4 regions of the Saccharopolyspora sp. MMCC62 genome follow, and region 1 is predicted to be linked to each of the others. Evidence: riboswitches for the same ligand, from Rfam matches in the RefSeq annotation. Region 1 holds a riboswitch; each other region holds the start of a gene.
The links. A riboswitch is a leader RNA that binds a small molecule or an ion and turns the genes downstream of it on or off. The one in region 1 is predicted to bind cobalamin.

Region 1 (5,021 bases):
ACGGTGGCGGCCAGTTCGAACGCGCCCTTGTAGCCGTGCTTGCGCATCGCGGCGAGCCAGCGCGGGTTGACGACGCGGGCGCGGAACACCCGCGAGGTCTCCTCGGTCAGCGAGCGGGTCCGGATGGCGTCCGGGCGGCTGCTGTCGCCGATGTAGGCCGCCGGCGCCTTGCCGGTCAGCGCGCGCACCGTGGCGATCATGCCGCCGTGGTACTGGAAGTAGTCGTCGGAGTCGGCGATGTCGTGCTCGCGGGTGTCGACGTTCTTCGCCGCCACCGAGATCCGCTTGTAGGCGGATTCCATGTCGCCGCGCGCCTCGGTGCCCTCCAGGCCGCGGCCGTAGGCGTAGCCGCCCCACACCGCGTACACCTCGGCGAGGTCGGTGTCGTCGCGCCAGTTCTTGCTGTCCATCAGCGGCAGCAGACCGGCCCCGTAGGCGCCGGGCTTCGAACCGAAGATGCGCATGGTGGCGCGGCGTTCGTCGCCGTGCCCGGCCAGGTCGGCCTGCGCGTGGGCGCGCACGAAGTTCTGCTCGTCCGGCTCGTCGAGCGCGGCGACCTTGCGGACCGCGTCGTCGAGCAGCGTCACCACGTGCGGGAACGCGTCGCGGAAGAACCCGCTGATCCGCACCGTCACGTCCACCCGCGGGCGGCCCAGCTCCTCCAGCGGGATCACGTCGAGCCCGTTGACGCGCCGCGACGCCTCGTCCCAGGTGGGCCGCACGCCCATCAGCGCCAGGACTTCCGCGATGTCGTCGCCGGAGGTCCGCATCGCGGAGGTGCCCCACACGGACAGGCCCACCGAGCGCGGGTACTCGCCGGTGTCGGCGAGGTAGCGCTCGATCAGCGAATCGGCGATGGCGTGCCCGGTCTCCCAGGCGAGCCTGCTCGGCACCGCCTTCGGGTCCACCGAGTAGAAGTTCCGGCCCGTCGGCAGCACGTTGATCAGGCCGCGCAGCGGGGAACCGCTCGGGCCCGCGGGCACGTAGCCGCCGTCGAGGGCGTGCAGCGTCGCGGTCATCTCGTCGGTGGTGGCGTCCAGCCGCGGGACCACCTCGGTGACGGCGAACTCCAGCACCCGCACCACGTCGTCCGGCGCGTCGCCCAGCACCGAGCGGCACACCTCGACGACGGCGCCGAGCTCCCAGCCGCGTTCCTCCATGCCCGCGACGAGGGCGTGCGCGGAGGTCTCCACGTCGTCCACGGTGCCGCGGGCGACGCTGCCGTCCTCCGCCATGCCCAGTGCCTCGCGCAGGCCGGGCAGCGCGCCGCTCTGCCCGCCCCACACCTGCCGGGCGCGCAGCATCGCCAGCACCAGGTTCACCCGCGCCTCCCCGGTCGGGGCGGCACCCAGGACGTGCAGGCCGTCGCGGATCTGCGCGTCCTTGATCTCGCACAGCCAGCCGTCGACGTGCAGCAGCATGTCGTCGAACTCGGCCTCGTGCGGGCGCTCGTCCAGGCCGAGGTCGTGGTCCAGCTTCGCGGCCTGCATCAACGTCCAGATCTGGCTGCGGATCGCGGGCAGCTTCGCCGGGTCCATCGCCGAGATCTGCGCGTGCTCGTCGAGCAGCTGCTCCAGCTTCGCGATGTCGCCGTAGCTCTCCGCGCGCGCCATCGGCGGCACCAGGTGGTCCACCAGCGTCGCGTGCACCCGACGCTTCGCCTGGGTGCCCTCGCCCGGGTCGTTGACCAGGAACGGGTACACCAGCGGCAGGTCCGCCAGCGCCGCGTCCGGTGCGCAGGACGCCGACATGCCCGCGGTCTTGCCGGGCAGCCACTCCAGGTTGCCGTGCTTGCCGAGGTGCACCATCGCGTGCGCGCCGAACTCGTCGGTCATCCAGCGGTAGGCGGCCAGGTAGTGGTGGCTCGGCGGCAGGTCCGGGTCGTGGTAGATCGCGATCGGGTTCTCGCCGAACCCGCGCGGCGGCTGCACCACGACGACGACGTTCCCGGCGCGCAGCGCGGCCACCACGATCTCGCCGTCCGGGTCGTGCGAGCGGTCCACGAACTGCTCGCCCGGCGGCGGACCCCAGTGCTGCTCGATGCTCTCCCGCAGGTCCTGCGGCAGCGTCGCGAACCAGTCGGCGTAGCGCTTCGCGGGGATGCGCACCGGGTTGCCGGACAGCTGCTCCTCGGTCAACCAGTCCGGGTCCTGGCCACCAGCGGCGATCAGCGCGTGCACCAGCGCGTCGCCGTCCTGCGCGGCCACGCCGGGCAGCGCGTCCGGGCCGTCCACCGGGCCGATGTCGTAGCCGGCCTCGCGCAGCCGCTGGAGCAGGCCCACCGCGCTCGCCGGGGTGTCCAGGCCGACGGCGTTGCCGATCCGGGAGTGCTTCGTCGGGTACGCCGACAGCATCAGCACCAGGCGCTTGTCCGCGGCGGGCACGTGCCGCAGCCGCGCGTGCTTCACCGCGATCCCGGCGACGCGGGCCGCGCGCTCCGGGTCGGCGACGTACACCGGGAGGCCTTCGGCGTCGTTCTCCTTGAACGAGAACGGCACCGTGATCAGGCGGCCGTCGAACTCGGGCACCGCGACCTGGGTGGCCATGTCCAGCGGGGACAGGCCTTCGTCGTTGTCCTCCCACGCCTCGCGGCTGGAGGTCAGGGTGAGGCCCTGCAAGATCGGCACGTCCAGCGCGGCGAGCGCGCCCACGTCCCACGCCTCGTCGTCGCCACCGGCGGAGGCGGTCGCGGGCTTCGTGCCGCCCGCGGCCAGCACCGTCACGATCAGCGCGTCCGCCTCGCGCAACGTGTCCAGCAGGCCCGGTTCGGGGGCGCGCAGCGACGCGCAGAACACCGGCAGCGCCTGGCCGCCCGCGTCCTCGATGGCGTCGGAGAGGGCGTGCGCGAACGCGGTGTTGCCCGCCATGTGGTGCGCGCGGTAGTAGAGCACCGCGACCTTCGGGCCTTCGGTCCGGCGCGGGGTCCGCTCCAGCAGGCCCCACTTCGGCGTCTCCACCGGCGGTTCGAAGCCGTGGCCGGTGAGCAGCACCGTGTCGGACAGGAAGTTGAACAGCTGCGTCAGGTTCTCCGGCCCGCCCTGCGCGAGGTAGCCGTGCGCCTGCGAGCAGACGCCGCCCGGCACCGTGGAGCACTCCATCAGCTCCGCGTCCGGGGCCTGCTCACCGCCGAGCACCACGACCGGGCGCGGTCCGGCGAGCAGCGAGTCCAAGCCCTCCTCCCACGCGCGGCGGCCGCCGAGCAGCCGCACCACGACGAGGTCGGCGCCCTCCAGCAGCGGCGGCAGGTCGTCCACGCCGAGCCGCGCCGGGTTGCCGAGGCGGAAGTCCGCACCGCTGGCGCGTGCGCTGAGCAGATCGGTGTCCGATGTGGACAGCAGCAGGATCATGCGGCACGCTCCCGGCTGAGCAGGGACGCGGGCGTGCGGGCAGGACGCATGGTCAACCTTCCTCGGGGTCCTCGCCCCGGAGTCGTCGGCACCCGGTGTCGCACCGGGCGGTGGCGGCGCCGGAGTGTCCTGGCTCCCGGATCGCCGCTCGCCCCGTGCCTTCCCACCCGCGCGGCGCGCGGGCAGTGGCCTCGTACTCGGAGTTCGCTCCCCGGTGACAGTGGCGGGACCGCGCCGGACTCGCACCGGCTTCCTCCGCACGTCGCCGCCGACAACTCTCCGCAACGGGGCGATCGTTCGTCAAGTGGCCGGTCGTGCGGTCGCGCGAGAGATCCCGCACTCGACGCGTCCGGCCGTCCGGTGAGGCGCATCGCGTTTTGCGGACGTGATCCGGGCGGGACGTAGTATCGACGGTCGCCGGTGCGCCCCCGAGTCCGCGCACCCCGGACAGCGGCGTCGTGCGCTGCGAGTTCCGGACCAGACCATGATCGACGAGAGCGGGGACGAGCGTGCCGCGACGAGCCGGACCCGACGCGTGCCCCGGCGCGCTGCGGGTGCACGAGGCCGCTGACGGGGGACTGGCCCGCGTGCGGGTGCCCGGCGGGCGGCTCGCGGCGCGGCAGGTGCGGGCGCTGGCGACCGCGGCCGCGCTGGGTGACGGCGGCTGGGAACTCACCTCGCGGGCGAACATCCAGGTCCGCGGGCTGTCCGCGGCGGCGGTGCCGGAGTTCGCGGAGCTGCTCGGCGCGGCCGGTCTGCTGCCGTCGCCGACGCACGAGCGGGTGCGCAACGTCGTCGCCTCGCCGCGCACCCGCCCGGCCGCGCTGGACGTGCGCGCGGTGGCGGTGGCGCTGGACGAGGGGCTGCGCGCCGACCCGGAGCTGGCGGAGCTGCCCGGGCGGTTCCTGTTCACCGCGGACGACGGCGGCGGCGAGGTGACCGCGCTGGGCGCGGACGTCGCGCTGCACCCCGCGGACGGCGCGGTGGCGGTGCTGCTCGCCGGGGCCGACCTCGGGCTGCGGGTGTCCGCGGCCGACGCGGCCCGCGCCGCGGTGCTCGCGGCCGCCGCGTTCCTCGCGGAACGGGGCCGGCTGGGCGCGGAGAGCTGGCGGCTGGCGGAACTGCCCGGTGGCGCCGAGCGGATCGCCGCCCGCATCCGGGCGGAATTCTCCTGCATGGCGGCGGAAACCGCGGTCGCGCCCGGTGATCCGGTGCGCACGCACGCGGAGCTCGGCGTGCTGGCCCGCGCCGACGACCGGGTCGATCTCGCCCTCGGCGCGCCGCTGGGACGGCTGGACGCCGGGCAGATCGCGGTGCTCGCTACGCAGACCGAGGAGATCGCCGCCCGGACCGCCGCACCGCACCCGCTGCGGCTCACGCCGTGGCGCGCGCTGCTGCTCACCGACGTCCCCGCGGCCGAGGCACCGCGCAGGCTCGCCGAGCTGGACGCCGCCGGGTTCCTCACCGACCCGGGCGCGCCGCTGGCCGGGGTGACCGCCTGCACCGGCAGCCCCGGCTGCGCGAAGTCCCTCGCCGACGTGCGCGCCGACGCGCGGCGCACCACCCGGCCCGGCCCGCTGCCGGTGCACTGGGCGGGCTGCGCGCGCCGCTGCGGCCGACCGGCCGGACCAGGAGTGGAAGTGCTGGCCACCGAGGCCGGCTACGAGGTCGGCG
Region 2 (5,021 bases), on a different contig from region 1:
CCAGCAGGTCCAGCTGGTGGGCGATGTCCAGGTGGTTCGTCGGCTCGTCCAGCACCAGCTCCCGCGGTTCCTGCGCCAGCGCCCGCGCGATCTGCGCGCGCTGGCGCTCCCCGCCGGAGAGCCCGTGCCAGCGGCGGTGCGCCAGCCCGGCCAGCCCGGTCTGCTCCAGGGCGCGGCGGACGATCTCCTCGTCCGCCGCGTCGTGCCCGCCCCAGCCGCTGCGGTGCGGGGTGCGGCCGAGCGCGACGACCTCGGCGACGGTGAGGTCCACATCGGTGCCGACCTGCTGCTCGACCACGGCGACCCGCCGGGCCAGTTCACGGCGCGGCCAGCGGTCGGTGGTGCGGTCCCCGACCACCACCGTCCCGCTCGCCGGGCGGCGCAGTCCGGCGAGCAACCGCAGCAGTGAGGACTTCCCGGACCCGTTCGGCCCGAGCAACCCCACCGTCCGGCCGGGTTCGACGCGCAACCGCACCTCGTCGAGGATCAGGGCTCCCCCGGCGGACCAGGACACGTCGTGCGCGGTCAGGCTCACGAGACCCTCCCCCGCTTCGCCAGCAGCACCGCGAACGCGGGCACCCCGACGAGGGCCGTGACCACGCCGACCGGCACCTCCTGCGGAGCGGCGATCGTGGTGGCCAGCACGTCCACCCACACCAGCAGCACCGCGCCGAGCACCGCCGTCACCGGCAGCAGCGCGCGGTGCCGCGGCCCCACCAGCAGCCGCGCCGCCTGCGGCAGCACCAGGCCGACGAACCCGATCGCGCCCGCGGCGGCCACCAGCGTCGCCGCCAGCAGCGCCGTCGCCACCAGCAGCACGATCCGCAGCCGCTGCACGTGCACTCCGAGGGAGGCCGCCGCGTCCTGGCCGAACGCGAACGCGTCCAGCGCCCCCGCGCGGGCCAGGCACAGCACCAGGCACGCCGCGCACACGATCCCGGCCAGCACCACGTCGTTCCACCGCGCCCCGGACAGCGAACCCAGCAGCCAGAACAGCACCCCGCGGGTCTGCTCCGCGTCCGCCGACGTGATGACGATGTAGGAAGTGAGCGCGGAGAACAGCTGGGTGCCCGCGACCCCCGCCAGCACCGTGTGCCCGGCCGCGCCGCCCGCGATCGTCGCCAGCAGCAGCACCAGCGCGAACGCCACCAACGCCCCCGCGAACGCGCCCGCCGTCAAACCGATGGCCCCGGCACCCAGGCCCAGCACCACCACCGACACCGCACCGGTGGAGGCCCCCGCGGACACGCCGAGCAGGAACGGGTCCGCGAGCGGATTCCGCAGCAGCGACTGGAGGACCGCCCCGCACACCCCCAGCCCGGCACCGCAGATCGCCGCCAGCAGCGCCCGCGGCAACCGCAGCTGCAGCACGATGCCCTGCCCGATCCGGGACACGCCGGTGTCCACCAGCCCGAGCCGGTGCCCCACCACGCTGCCGACGTCCGCGACCGACAGGTCCGCGGGCCCCAGGGTGACCGCGGCGGCGATCGACAGCAGCAGCGCCGGAATCCCGGCCAGCACGATGGCGGAGGCGGGCAGCCGCCCCGCCGTCACCGCTGCCGGTCCAGCTCGACGAGGCGATCCGCGAGCCGCTCGATGCCCTGCACGGTGCGGAGGCTGATGTTCAGCTCGGTTCCGGTCATGCTCAGCAGGTGGTCGTCGCGGACCGCGGCGAGCCGGGACACCGCCGGATCCTCGTGCAGGAACCGCTCCTTGGCCGCGAGCCCGTCGCCCTCGCCGTCGCGGGTGAGGTCGCCGAGCACCAGCAGGTCGGGGTCGCGGGCCAGCACGTCCTCCCAGGACACCTGCGGCCACATCGAGGTGACGTCGCCGTAGGCGTTGCGCACCCCCAGCTCCCTGGCCATGATCGCCGGAGAACCCGTGGAGCCCGCCACGTACGGGGATTCGGTGCGGGCGAACCAGAACAGCACCGAGGTGTCGCCGCGCGAATCCAGCCCGGCGACCTGCTGCCGCGCCGCCTCCACCCGGCCGCGCAGCTGCTCGGTGAGCGCCCGCCCCCGCTCGGAGACGCCGAACAGGTCGGCGATGTCCTGCACCTCCTGGTAGATGTCGGCCAGCTGCACCGGTTCCGGCAGCGGCGCCTCCTCCGGCAGGCAGTTGCTCGGCGACAGGTAGGTCGGCACGCCGAGCTCGGTGAACCGCTCGCGGTCGGCGACGCGCTCATCGGTGAACATGGCCTGGTAGCCGGCGAGCACGATGTCCGGTTCGGTGCCCAGCACGGACTCGAACGACGGGGTGTTCTCGGCCAGCTTCGGCACCCGCGCGTTCGCCGCGGCCAGCGGCGGGTCGATCGGCTCCGTCCAGGTCGCGGTTCCCACCATCCGGTCGGCCAGGCCGAGGGAGAGCATGATCTCGGTGGTCGACTGGTTCAGCGACACCGCGCGCCGCGGCGGCTCCTCGACGGTCACGTCGGCACCGCAGTTGCGCAGCGTCGTCGACCCGGCACCGGAAGAGGGGCCGGCGGCGGGGGCGGCGCAGGAGGCCAGCACGGTCGCGGTCAGCGCCACCAGTCCGGCCCGGAACGCGCGGGTACGCGAGAACGGCATGTCACGTGGTTCCTCACCCCGGACCCATGCGCGGGGCCCGGCAGGCTGCGATCCGGCACCGAGCTCGGTGTCCGGGGAGCCAGCCAGGTCTTCGGGCTCGGGTTCGCCGGGCGAGGTCCCCTTCCCGGACCGGTGGTCCAGTGGTCGCGGCCGTGCGGCCGTTCCTCGCCCATCGCCCCTACCGCTGCGCGTCAGCTCCGGCTTCCGACCGGATTCCCTGCCCTCGCGGGCGCGACTGGCTCCCGAGCACCCTAACCGGACATACCAGCCCACCATCAAGGTGATGTTCCTCGCTGCGGGCGCCGCCACTCGTTCTGCCTTCGGGAGTGAGTGGCGGAACCTCGGCGCTTTCCTCCCTGCGGGATCGTTTTCACCGGTGACTCCGCCACATGCGACAACGCCGTCCTCGCGAGGAATCAGCTGAGAACCCGCTGCGGTGCCGGTGTCCCAGGTGGTCGTCGGCTCAGCGGCTTCGCCGCCGACAGGAAAGAGGGAAGACCGTTCGGTGCTCGCTACGGCGTCAGGTCGGTCGCAGCATTTCTTGGATGTGGGCCGGTGCGGGGGTTCGGTCTTCGAAGAGGCATTGCATCTGGTAGCCGTCGGCGGTGGCGGCGAGCCGGTCCGCCGCCGGGGCGGGCAGCACTTCGGCCAGCTTGTCCCGCAGGTGGACCAGCGAGGCACGGCTCACCGCGCGGAACTCCGGGTCGCGCATCCCGAGGACGTACAGCTCGTAGGTGACGACGCTGGTGCCGCGCTCCGCGGTGAGGTGGTGGTGGATCAGCTCGGCGAGCCGGGCGACGACGGTCTCGGCGGTGACCTCGCGCAGCCACGCGTCCAACGAGTCGGCGCGGGACCGCAGCACCCGCCTGCTGGCCTCGATCAGCAGCGCCCGCACCGAATCGAAGTGGTAGGCGACGGAACCGACGGGCACCCCTGCCTGCTGCGCGACGGCGCGCGCGGTGACGCGGGCGGTGCCGCCGTCGCGGATCAGCTCGATCGCGGCGTCCACGATCCGCTCCCGGCGTTCGGGATCATTCGGGGTGTTCTTCGGTCGCACGGCGTTCCTCCCGCGAATCCCGCTTCGCCAGGTTGATCATCGCGACGCCGCCGATCACGCAGACGACGCCGAGCCATGCCGCCGGGGACAGGTGGTCGGCGAACAGCACCGAGCCCAGCAGCGCGACCCCGGCCGTTCCCGCGCCGGTCCAGATCACGTAGGCCATGCCGAGCGGGATCACCCGCAGCGCCCGCGCGAGCAGCACGACCGCCGCACCGTAGCCGATCACCGCGACCGCCGACGGCACCGGCGCGGTGAACCCGGCGGAGGCCCGCAGCGCCAGGGTGGCGACGATCTCCAGCCCGATGGTGCCCGCGAGGTGCGCCCACGCCCGCCGCGCTGCGCTCATCCGCCCATCCCGGTGCCGAGCAGCGCGATGCCGAGCAACGTCACCGCCATGCCGCCGAGCTGCACCCGGTTGGTGCGCACCGCGAAGAAGACCCGGTCCACCGCCACCAGCACCACGGCCGCGGCGCCGGTCCACACCGCGTACACCAGCCCGACCGGCAACCGCTGCACCAGCCAGGACAGCAGCACGGTCGCCACCGCGTACCCGGCGATCGCCCCGATCCCCCAGCCCCAGCGGGTGAACCCCCGCGAGGCGCGGGTGCACAGCGACCCGCACAACCCCGCGACGATGGCCAGGCACAGCACCAGGAACGTCATGCCGACCAGAGTATGTACGCCTGTTCATACTTGGCAAGGGGCCGTCCGCCCGGGCCCTGCGGCGTCGGCGTGCGGTGATCGGTCAAGCTGGTCACCGGGGCCGCACCACCCGCTCGGCGGCTGCCCGCGCGCCGGTGGTGCGGTACTGACGAGCAGGGGATTCCTGGGGAGGAAGCATGGGGCTCGACGACGGGCCGGGTGCGGTGCGGGCGGGTCGCGCGGCGCGCGCCGTGCTGGCGGGCGCGCGGTCGTTCCGCGCCGCCGCGCGCGGGCTGCTCGCCGAACCGGACCGGCTGCGCGAGCGGGCCCGGCGGCAGTACGACGCGTTCCGGCAGCGGGAGGCGTGGGAACGGCTGCGCGCGATGCCGGTCGGCAGGCTCCGCGACGCCGCGCGGACCAGGCTGCGGCTCGGCGAGCTGGAGCGCGCCGGATACCGCACCGTCGCCGACGTGGCCGCCGCGACCCCGGAACGGTTGCAGACCGTGCCCGGTGTCGGACCGGCCACCGCGCAGGAGGCCGCGGCCGCCGCCGCGCGCCTCGCGCGGGCGAGCGCGCAGGACGTGGTGCTGCGCATCGACCCGGACCGGCGCGACCCCGAGCACGCCGCGCTGCTGGCGACCGTGCGGGCCTGGGAGCTCGCCGGGGAGCGGGTCTCCGCGCAGCAGAAGGAGATCCGGCGCGGGCTCGCCGCGCTCGACGAGCTGGAACCGGTGGCGCAGCGGACCGGCAGC
Region 3 (5,021 bases), on a different contig from region 1:
CGCTCGGCCGCCCAGCCGCTCGGCCGCCCAGCCGCTCGGCCGGACAGTCGCTCGGCCGGACAGTCGCTCGGCCGGACAGTCGTTCGGCCGGACAGTCCGCCCATCCCGCGATGCGGGTCAGCCGAAGGGGAGCAGGACCAGGTCGGCGGCGCGCACGTCCGCCAGGGTCCAGCCGGTGATGCCCGCCAGGAGGCAGCCGGTGCGGATCACCGCGTCCGGGTCCCGCTCACCCGGGTCCAGGTAGTCCTGCTCGACGATCCCGGCGGCCTCCACCGCCTCCCGCAACCGCCCGGTCAGGCCGGGCACGTCGAAGTCGATGTCGTCGGAGTTGGTGGACAGCACTTCGGCACCGTGCTCGGCGAAGTCGAGCGCGCAGCTGGGGCCGCTGAAGTTGTGCGCCAGGCCCAGCGCCGCGCCCCCGGTGCGGGACAGCGCGACCGCGGGGGACTCGAACCTGCCCTGCTCGTCCGACACCGCGCTGGTGTGCCCCGCGTCGTCGAACACGAACGTCCACCCGCCGATCCGCCCGGCCAGCAGCGCGGACGCGCAGTCGGTGTCGCCGAGCGCGGTGCGTGGCAGCGACGAGTGCTCATCGGCCCGTTCCGCGGGCAGCGTGCAGGGGCGTGCGTGCTTCAGCCGCCCGCCGAGCAACTCCAGCGCCTCGCGGGGCTGCAGGTCGCGAACCAGGTGCACGATCTGGTGCGGGTCCTCCGCGCCGAGTTCGGAGATCCAGGCGGGGCAGCCGCTGGAATCCAGTGCTGCGGCGGGGAATGCGGGTGCGGACATCGTCGTCTCCAGCTCGATCGGTTCGTCGGCGACACTGTGCACCACGGCACCGACAACCCGGTTCCGGATGCGTCCAGGTGGAGGTTCTCCCCCGGTTGAGCGGATTTCCGGCTCCGGAGGGTGCGGCGCGCGACCGGATCGGGGAACTCTGCGCCGGACCATCCTGATCTTCGAAGGGGCATCGGCATGACCGCACCGTCCACAGTGGAGGAGTGGCACGGCTTCCTGCGCGCGCACAGCGCGGCGCACCTCGCGTCGCGGATGCTGCGCGAGCTCGTCGCCGACGGGCGGATCGCGGTCTCCGAGCAGCAGCGCCGCACCGGCTGGCTCGGGCGCGAACCCGCCACCGAGGACGCCGTCCAGGCCGCGGAGGAACGCCTCGGATGCGCGCTGCCGCCGAGCTTCCGGAACTTCCTGCTGATCAGCGACGGCTGGAGCGAGTCGGGCGACGAGCTGCACGGCCTGTTCCGGCTCGACGGCATCGGCCGGTTCGAGGACCTGCGCGGCGAGCTGATGGACGCCTGGGCGGACCTGGACTTCTTCGCCGACGAACTCGCCGTGCTGCGCCGCTCGCTGCTCATCGCCGACCACGAGGACGGCGTGTACTGGGTGTTGAGCCCGGATTCCGGCGATGCGGACGGCGGCTGGACCGCCTGCGTCTGGGACACCGCCGACGGCGCCCCGGCGAAGTACCGCACCTTCGGCGACCTCGTCGCCGACGCGCTCGCCTGACCGGCCGACGGCGGACGTCCCGCCGCGCGAACCGAACTCGACCGAGGACCCGAACTCACCGGCGTCCCGCGGCGGCCCGGCGACACCACCCGAGCCGCGCGGCGGAACCGGACGTCGGTGATCAGACGAGCGCGACCGCGAGGAGCGGCGCGGCGCGCAGGTCGTCCATCGTCCACGTCACTCCCGCCAGCGCGCAGCCGATGCGGGTCACCGCCGCCTCGTCGGTCTCGCCCGGTTCCAGGTGGGGACGTTCGACGATGCCCGCGGCCGCCGCGGCCGCGCGCACCGCGGCGGGCGGCGGCTCGGTCTCGTGGTCGATGTCGTCGGAAGTCGTGCTGTAGACCCGGGAACCGTCCACCGCGTAGTCGATGCTGAGCAGCCCGCTGATGTTGGCGTGCAGCATCACCGCGGGCCCGCCGGACGCGGAGAGCGCCTCGGCGGGAGCCTGCGCGGCGGGCCGCGGCGGGGCCTCGTCCTGCAGCGCCGACCAGTCGCCGGTGCGCATCCCGCCGAGCAGTGCGCGCATCGTGTCCAGGCCGCCCACCTGGAACGTGCTGCCCGCGTCGTCGAACACCAGCGTCCAGCCACCGATGCGCGTCGCCAGCAGCACCGACAGGCACTGCGGGTCGCCGAGGGCCGCGCGCGGCAGCGAGGTGAACTCGTCCGGCCGCTGCTCGGGCAGCGTGCACGGAGCGGCCGACGCGGCATCCGCGCCGAGGATCTCCAGCGCCCGCACCGGTTCCAGGTCGCGCACCAGGTGCGCGGTGTGGTTCGGTCCCGGCACGTCCAGTTCGGACAGCCAGATCGGATACCCGGTGGCGTCCAGGGTTCCGGGTGGGAAACCGGGCGTGGGCATGGCGGCTCCTCGTCATCGTCGGCGGGTGCCGTGAGTCTGCCCGGTGCGGGCGCGGCCGCCGCCGTTCCGCGGGCCCTCCGCCGCCGAACGCGGGAATCCCCTCGACCGTCCAGCGGCCGAGCGGCGCCGCCGTTCTCCGGAAGGCGATCGCCGCTGCGGCCCGGCCGTCCGCGGGCGGTGGGCGATCGGGCCGCGACCCGCGGTGACGGGATGCCGGGCGATTCACACTTCCTTGACAAGGGACGACGCGGGCTGAAAAGTTGACGAGTCGTTCCAATGCGACGGTGTGCAGGAAACCGGTGTGAATCCGGTGCGGTCCCGCCACTGTGAACGGGGAGCCGCGTCCACCAGGGCCACTGTCGGGCAGCCGATGGGAAGGCCGGGCGCGACGTCGATCCGCGAGCCAGGAGACTGGCACCGTCGTACCGATTCGCACGGGGTCGCGGAGCCCCGGAGGAGGTACGCAGTGCACCCGGATTTCCCGCACACACCCGGTTTCGCGGTTCCCGAACCGTTCCGCGCCGCGTGAGCGGCGTGCTCGGCCGCAGGCGGCTGCTGGCGGGCGTGGCCGGCGCGATCGCCGCGGTTCCCCTCGTGTCCTGCGCGGGCGGTTCCGGGGCGGGCGCGGGCAGGCTGCGGCTGGCGTTCCCCGCCGGTGGCGCCACCGAATCGCTCGACCCGCACACCGGTTCGCTGTTCGTCGACCAGGCCCGCGCCAAAGCCCTGTTCGACACGCTCGTCGGGTACGCCGACGACATGAGCGTGGTGCCGCGGCTCGCCGAGAGCTGGCAGCCCGACCCGACCGGTACCCGGTGGCGGATCCGGTTGCGCCCGGCCGAATTCCACGACGGCAGACCGGTCACCGCCGAGGACGTGCTGTTCACCTACCGGCGCATCGCCGACGACGCCACCGCCGCGCAGGCCGCTTCGCACTTCGCCGACGTCGACTTCGGCGCCAGCAGGGCGATCTCGGCGACTGAACTGGAACTCGTGCTCGGCTCGCCGAACTTCGAATTCCCCTCCGCGTGGGGCGCCCCCGCCACCGAGATCGTGCCCGCGGGCACCACCGACTTCACCGCGCCCGTCGGCTCCGGGCCGTTCCGCTTCGTCTCGTTCGAACCGGGTGGGCCCGCCGTGTTCACCCGCTTCGACCGGCACTGGTCCGGACCCGCCACCCCGGCCGAGCTGGAATTCGTGCCGATGGAGCAGGAGAGCGCGCGGGTCAACGCGCTGCTGTCCGGGCAGGTCGACTACGCGCACGACGTGAGCGCCAACTCGGTGCGGCTGCTGGAGCAGGGCGGCCGGGCGCGGGTGCACTCGGCGCCGTTCGGCACCATGCAGGCGCTGCTGCTGAAGGTGGACCGGCCACCGTTCTCCGATCCGCGGCTGGTGCAGGCGGTGCGCGCCGGGCTGGACCGGCAGGCGCTGCTGGACATCGCGCTCAGCGGCCAGGGCAGGCTCGGCAACGACCTGTTCGGCGCCGGGTTGAAGTACTACCCGGCGGATCTGCCCGCACCCACGCGCGACCTCGGCCGGGCCCGGGCGCTGCTGCGCGAGGCCGGCGCCGACGGGCTGAGCTGGGAGTTGCAGACCAGCTCCGTCGACCCCTACTTCGAATCCGCCGCCAGCCTCATCGCCCAGCAGCTCGGCGAAGCCGGGATGCGGGTGTCACCGCGGATCGGGCCGTCCGAGACGTACTTCTCCGACATCAAGGAGCACGGGGTCGCCTCGCTGTCCCGGACCGCGGCGCTGCCGGTGCCGACGTTCCTCGGGCAGCGGATGACCTCCGACGCCGGGAGCAACAACTACACCGGCTACCGGTCCGCCGAGTTCGACGCGCTCTACGCCGAAGCGCTCGCCACCGCCGACGACGCGCGCCGCGCCGATCTGCTGGTGCGCGCGCAGCGGCTCGCCCGGGAGGGCAGCGGGAACGTGGTGTGGGGGTTCAGCGGCTGGAACGTCGCCACCTCCACCGCCGTCTCCGGAGTGCGGGGCGCACCGCCGAACTCGCTGGACTGGGCCAGGTTCGACCGGGTGAGCGTGGGTTGATCGCGCCCGCCGCGCGGGTCTCCGCCGCGGTGCTGCCCCGGCTCGGCGTCGCGCTCGTGCAGATCGCGGCGGTCGCCGTCGGCGTGTTCGCGCTCACCGCGCTGCTGCCCGGCGACACCGCGCAGGTCGTGCTCGGCGACCACGCCGACACCGGGCAGGTCCGGGTGCTGCGGGAACGGCTCGGGCTCGACCTGCCCTGGGGCACCCGGTTCGCGCAGTGGGCGGGCGGGGTGCTGCACGGCGACCTCGGCACCTCGCTGCGCACCGGCAGGCCCGTGCTCGACGAGATCACCCGCAACGCCGCCACCACCGGGCTGCTCACCGCGCTGACGCTGCTGATCGTGCTGCCGCTCGCCGGATGGCTCGGCGTGCGCAGCGGGCTGCGCGCCGGGAGCCGGTTCGACCGGACGGTGAACTCGGTGGTGGTGCTGCTGAACTCGGTGCCCGAGTTCGCCCTCGCGCTGCTGCTCGTCGGGGTGTTCGCGGTGCAGGCCGGTTGGCTGCCCGCCACCGCGGGCGGGCTGTCCGGGTGGTCGCTGATGACGCAGCCCGCGGTGCTGGTGCTGCCCGTCGGCGTGCTCGTCGCCAAGCAGCTCAG
Region 4 (5,021 bases), on a different contig from region 1:
GCAGCGCGCACCCCGCGATGATCATCGGTCGGCAGCCGAGCCGGTCCGCGGCGGTACCGCCGAGCAGGAACATGCCCTGCTGGCTCAGGTTCCGCACCCCGAGCACGAGCCCGACCACGGCGGCTCCGTAGCCGAGGTTCCCGCTCATGTACGCGGCCAGGAACGGCATCAGCATGTAGAAGCCGACGTTGATGCCGAACTGGTTGATCACCAGCAGCTTCGCGGCCGGGGACAGCCGGGCGAACGCGGCGCGGTTCACGGCCGCACCTCGCAGACCGGGCATTCCGCCGGGCCGTCGGCTCGCCGGGCACACGGATCGACCACCTTGCGCGACCTCCTCCACGTCGTCTTGCTGTCCACTTCGGACGGAATCCCGTCCGCGTCCACCGGTTCGGCGACCGGTTCCGGGAAGTCCTGCGCGGCGAGGAAGTCCGGATCGTAGATCGTCCCCCAGTAGCGGTGCGGCCCGTCCGGGAAGACCGCGGCGACCCGGTCCGCGCCGAGCTCGCGGGCGCACCAGGACGCGACCAGCGCCACCGCACCGGTGCTCCACCCGCCGGTGACGAACGCGTCCACGGCGAGCCGGTGGCAGGCGGCGACGGCCTCCGCGGCACCGACCAGGTGCACCTCGTCGAACGCCGGGTAGTCCACGTTGCCGGGGTGGATGCTGCTGCCGAGGCCGCGCATCACGCGCTTTGCCACCGGATCGCCGAACACCGTGGAGCCCGCCGCGTCCACCCCGACCAGCCGCACCCCGGGGGCGCGTTCGCGCAGCACCTGCGCGATGCCCGCGCTGTGCCCGCCGGTGCCGACGCTGCACACCACCGCTTCCGCGTCGGGCAGCTGGTCGAGCAGTTCGTGGCCGAGCGCGCGGTAACCGCGGACGTTGTCCGGATTGCCGTACTGGTCCGGCCAGTACGCGCCGGGCAGTTCGGCCAGCAGCTCCCGGACCCGGTCCAGCCGCGCGCGCTGCCAGCCGCCCACCGGGTGCGGTGCGCGCACCAGCTCCACCCGCACCCCGTGCGCGGTGAGCAGCGCGCGGGTCTGCGCGTCGAGCTCCGCGTCGGCCACCACGACCACCGGGTGGCCCAGCGCCGCTCCGACGTAGGCCAGTCCGATGCCCAGGGTTCCGCTGGTGGATTCGACGACCGTGCCGCCGGGCCGCAGTTCGCCGCGGGCGCGGGCGCCGGTGAGCATGGCGTGCGCGGCGCGGGCCTTCATGCCGCCCGGCGCGGCGCTCTCCAGCTTCGCCCAGAACCCCGGGTGCGGGAACGAGATCGGCGCGGTGACCCGCAGCAGCGGGGTACCGCCGATCAGGTCCAGGGGCGAGTCGCAGCGGGCGGGCGCGCGACCCGTCACCGCACGACCTCGGTGGCGCGGGCGGCTTGGAAGGTGTGCACGGTGGTGGCCTCGCCGGAGAGCCAGAAGAACGGGTACGGCTCGGCGGACAGCGCGCGCACCGGGCCGCCGACCAGTTCCCGCAGCACCGCGGACCCGGTCTGCGCGAACAGGGTCAGCGGCAGGTCGCGGGCCGCGCAGGCCGCGGCGATGTCGTCGAAGGTGCCGTTGCCGAGGACCATGCCGGAGGCCAGCACCGCGTCCGCGCCGTCGATCGCGGCGGCGTGGTCGGTGCTGATCGGCTCGTCCCACTCGGTGCGGCCGCCCTTGAGGTCGCAGGGCGCGTAGTCGAGCCCGCGGTCCCGCAGCGCGGCGAGCAGCGAGTTCACCACGCCGATCACCGCGACCCGGCCGCCGTCGGGGACCGCGGTGATCGCGGCGACCGCACGGGCGCGGGCGGTGGACTTGGCCAGTGAATCGCCCGCGGGGATCACCACCTGCCGGGACAGCGGGTGCGCGGCGTGCGAAGTGCGGGCGGCGAGGTAGGCGTCGAGGGCGGCGACCCGCACCGGCAGCAGCGGGTGCCGCAGCAGTTCGTCCACGGGGCGGCCCACGACCTGGCGCACCGCTTCCTCGTCGAGGGAACCGGGTTCGACCGCGCAGGAGCCGACGGCCTCGCCCACCCGGACGCTGAGCACGGTGTTGACGTACCCGGTGCCGCGACCGGTGTGCCGGGCGGCCTGCACGGTCAGGAACGCGACGGCGGCGGAGAGCTCCGCCGGGCCGTTCCCGCCCGCATCGCGGAAGTGGCCGGACAGCGCGGACTCGACCAGCGAGTCCACATAGGATCGTTCAGTGGTGGCAGGACGCACGTGTCTCCCCGAGCAGGAACCGGAACGGAACGCACAGCGGCGGGACGAACCCGCGGGGACGACTAATGTCCGATGTGGACGATGCGCCGGATCTCCCGGCGCGATGCGGCGATGCGCGACACCACGTACCTCCTCCGGGGCTCCGCGACCCCGCACGAATCGGCACGACGGTGCCAGTCTCCTGGCTCGTGGATCGGCGCCGGCCTCCGGCCTTCCCGCCGGGAACCGGCAGTGGCTCGGATGGAGGTCGACTCCCCACTCACAGTGGCGGGACCGCGCCGGATTCGCACCGGCTTCCTGCACACCGTCGTTGGAACGGGTCAGAAGTTCGCAGCCCCGGTGTCCGATGTCAAGACCGCGGCCACCGCGCGGAACCCGCACCGCGGCCGGTGGAACGGCTGTCGTCGCAGGTGGCGGACACCGGTGCACGCATCGCCATCCGCGAATATGACATCGGCGACTCCCGCGCCCGGCGGCACCGCACCACCGAGCGCGGGACCACCGGACGCGGGATGCGACGGGCGCGGGCCCGCCGGATTCGCGAGCGCCGGTCACCGAAACGGGACCACCGAAACCTCCCGCCCCGCGCCGCGGACTAGGCCGCGGGCCAGGAAGGCACGCCCGCGTCCAGCGCCCGCTGGGCGAGCTCGCACGGGTCCGCCGTGGCACCGCTCGGGATCTTCGCCTTGGCCGACACCGCCTGGTCCGAGGCGGCCGCCACGACCAGCTCGCAGGTGCCGTCGGCCTTCGGGTCACCGGAGTTCGCGCGCACCGCCGGGTGCCCGCCGATGGTCAGCTCGCCGAAGTCGGAGTACTTGTCGGCCTCGTCCTGGAAGTCCTGCAACGACCGGTCGGCGACCACGCCGACCTCCAGCCGCACGCTGTCCCGCGGGGTGCTCCAGGTGCACGTGCCCGCGTCGTCCTTGCCGCCCAGGTGGAATCCCAGCTCGTGCACCGTCTGCTCGGGCACCAGGTCGCAGGACTTCTCACCGGCGACGTCCTTCGGGGAGTCGACCTGCACGCCGCCGCATCCTGCCAGCGACAGCGCGGCGACGACGGCCAAGCCGATCGAGCCGAGCCGAACCGCGCCGATGCGGGCCACCGCAACCTTCTCGTTCACACTCATCACGCCTGCCGTTGATCCGGTCCGGATCGGGTCGATCCGGAGAACTCGCGCCCTCCCCGCTGGACGCGCTGATGATGTCCCGCGCGTCCAGCGGACGCCTCCGGCAGGAACGCGACTTCGGCCGTACCGCCCAGGAATCGAGCGACCGGCCCGGCGCACCGGTTGCCCCGAGCGGACCAGGACCACCGGCGCCCCCGCCCCCGAAAACAGGCCCCGATGACGAGAACCCGCCAACTTCAGCGGGGCCGCGGCTCGACCCCGTTGACGACGTCGGCGGGCCGTTCCCCGGCCAGCACGGCGCCCAGCTTCGCGAACAGCGCGCCGCGGAGGTTGTGGTAGGCGTCCCAGGTCACGCCCGCGGTGTGCGGGTTGAGCAGCACGTCCGCCCGCCCCCGCAACGGCGAGTCCGCGGGCAGCGGTTCCTGCTCGAACACGTCCAGCGCCGCCCCCGCCAGCCGCCCGGAGTCCAGGGCCCGCACCAGCGCCCGCTCGTCGAGGACTCCGCCGCGGCCCGCGTTGAGCACGTACCCGCCGCGGGGCATCCGCGCGAGCAGCTCGTCACCGATCAGGCCGCGGGTGGCGGTGTTCAGCGGCAGGTGCAGGCTCAGCACGTCCGCGGCGGCCACCGCCTCCGCCAGCGGGAGGTACTCGCGCCCCGGCTCGGACGGCACCGGGTCGTGCACCACCACCCGGGCGCCGAACCCGTCCAGGCGGCGGGCCACCGCGCGGCCGATGTTGCCGAAGCCGAGGATGCCGACGGTGAGCGCCGCCAGGTCGCGGCCGCGCAGCCCTTCCGGCCCCCAGCCGCCGGATTCCACCTTGCGGTGCCCGGCCGCGTAGTGCCGCAGCAGCGACAGCAGCGAGCCGACGGTCCAGTCGGCGACCGCGTCGGCGTTGAACCCGGGCAGGTTCGCCACCGGGATGCCGCGCTCGGCGGCGGCGAGGTGGTCCACGCCGTCGAAGCCGACCGCGACGGACTGCACGAGCTCGCAGCGCGGCATCGCGTCCAGCAGCCCGGCGTCGATCCGCCGCTCCTTCTCCAGCGGGGCCAGCACGATCGTCGCGGTGGCCAGCGCGTCCAGGTGATCGGCCGGGTCCTGCTCGGGCCCGATCTCGGTGATCCGCAGGTCCGGCAAGTCCGGCAGGTGCTTGCGCAGTTCGGCCTCGGTGATGTCGTTGAGGTCGTAGAAGCTGACGATGTGACCGGTCATGGTTCCTCTTTCGGGGTGTTCCGGGCGCGCGGAACCCGCTCCCCGCCGTCGGCGAGGAGCTCGGATCCCGCGTGGGATCAGGACGTGGTCGACCAGATCCGTTGCAGCGCGGCGAGCATCCGCTCTTCGGAGCCGGCCAGGTGCGCGGTGAGCAGCGCAGTCGCGCGCGCGGCATCGCCGTCGGCGATCGAGGTCCGCAGCTGCTCGTGCGCGGTGCACACCGGGCCCAGGTCCTCGTCCTCGCTGTTGGTGACCGCGAGCATGCTGGCGAACAACGGCTCGATCTGCAGCCAGATGGTCAGCAGCCTGCGGTTGCCGCTCGCCTCGTAGATGCCGCGGTGGAACCGCAGGTCGTGCTCGGCGAACTCGGCGGCCCGGGACGGCGTGGCCGTCTCGGACATCCCCCGCAGCCCGCGCTGCATCCCGGCCTCCGAGCGGTGTTCGCCGAGACCGATGGCGCTGGTCACGGCGAGC

Region 2: linked by a shared signal. The riboswitch ahead of AC29IT_RS17785 (ABC transporter substrate-binding protein) and the one ahead of cobN (cobaltochelatase subunit CobN) in region 1 are both predicted to bind cobalamin.
Region 3: linked by a shared signal. The riboswitch ahead of AC29IT_RS18455 (ABC transporter substrate-binding protein) and the one ahead of cobN (cobaltochelatase subunit CobN) in region 1 are both predicted to bind cobalamin.
Region 4: linked by a shared signal. The riboswitch ahead of AC29IT_RS03335 (hypothetical protein) and the one ahead of cobN (cobaltochelatase subunit CobN) in region 1 are both predicted to bind cobalamin.

What each region holds. Positions count from the first base shown of each region.
Region 1 is NZ_JBYKCM010000011.1:94,177-99,197, forward strand. Features, by position in the region: gene cobN (cobaltochelatase subunit CobN) at 1-3,347, opposite strand, end outside; cobalamin riboswitch at 3,471-3,602, opposite strand; gene cobG (precorrin-3B synthase) at 3,857-5,021, shown strand, end outside.
Region 2 is NZ_JBYKCM010000007.1:101,968-106,988, forward strand. Features, by position in the region: gene AC29IT_RS17775 (ABC transporter ATP-binding protein) at 1-535, opposite strand, end outside; gene AC29IT_RS17780 (FecCD family ABC transporter permease) at 532-1,554, opposite strand; gene AC29IT_RS17785 (ABC transporter substrate-binding protein) at 1,551-2,567, opposite strand; cobalamin riboswitch at 2,632-2,822, opposite strand; gene AC29IT_RS17790 (TetR/AcrR family transcriptional regulator) at 3,088-3,624, opposite strand; gene AC29IT_RS17795 (DMT family transporter) at 3,599-3,973, opposite strand; gene AC29IT_RS17800 (DMT family transporter) at 3,970-4,290, opposite strand; gene AC29IT_RS17805 (DEAD/DEAH box helicase) at 4,467-5,021, shown strand, end outside.
Region 3 is NZ_JBYKCM010000007.1:298,677-303,697, reverse strand. Features, by position in the region: gene AC29IT_RS18470 (hypothetical protein) at 118-831, opposite strand; gene AC29IT_RS18465 (SMI1/KNR4 family protein) at 973-1,518, shown strand; gene AC29IT_RS18460 (hypothetical protein) at 1,640-2,374, opposite strand; cobalamin riboswitch at 2,642-2,808, shown strand; gene AC29IT_RS18455 (ABC transporter substrate-binding protein) at 2,900-4,423, shown strand; gene AC29IT_RS18450 (ABC transporter permease) at 4,420-5,021, shown strand, end outside.
Region 4 is NZ_JBYKCM010000001.1:739,847-744,867, forward strand. Features, by position in the region: gene AC29IT_RS03325 (MFS transporter) at 1-259, opposite strand, end outside; gene AC29IT_RS03330 (PLP-dependent cysteine synthase family protein) at 256-1,359, opposite strand; gene AC29IT_RS03335 (hypothetical protein) at 1,356-2,180, opposite strand; cobalamin riboswitch at 2,365-2,532, opposite strand; gene AC29IT_RS03340 (DUF3558 family protein) at 2,806-3,330, opposite strand; gene AC29IT_RS03345 (2-hydroxyacid dehydrogenase) at 3,573-4,547, opposite strand; gene AC29IT_RS03350 (GntR family transcriptional regulator) at 4,625-5,021, opposite strand, start outside.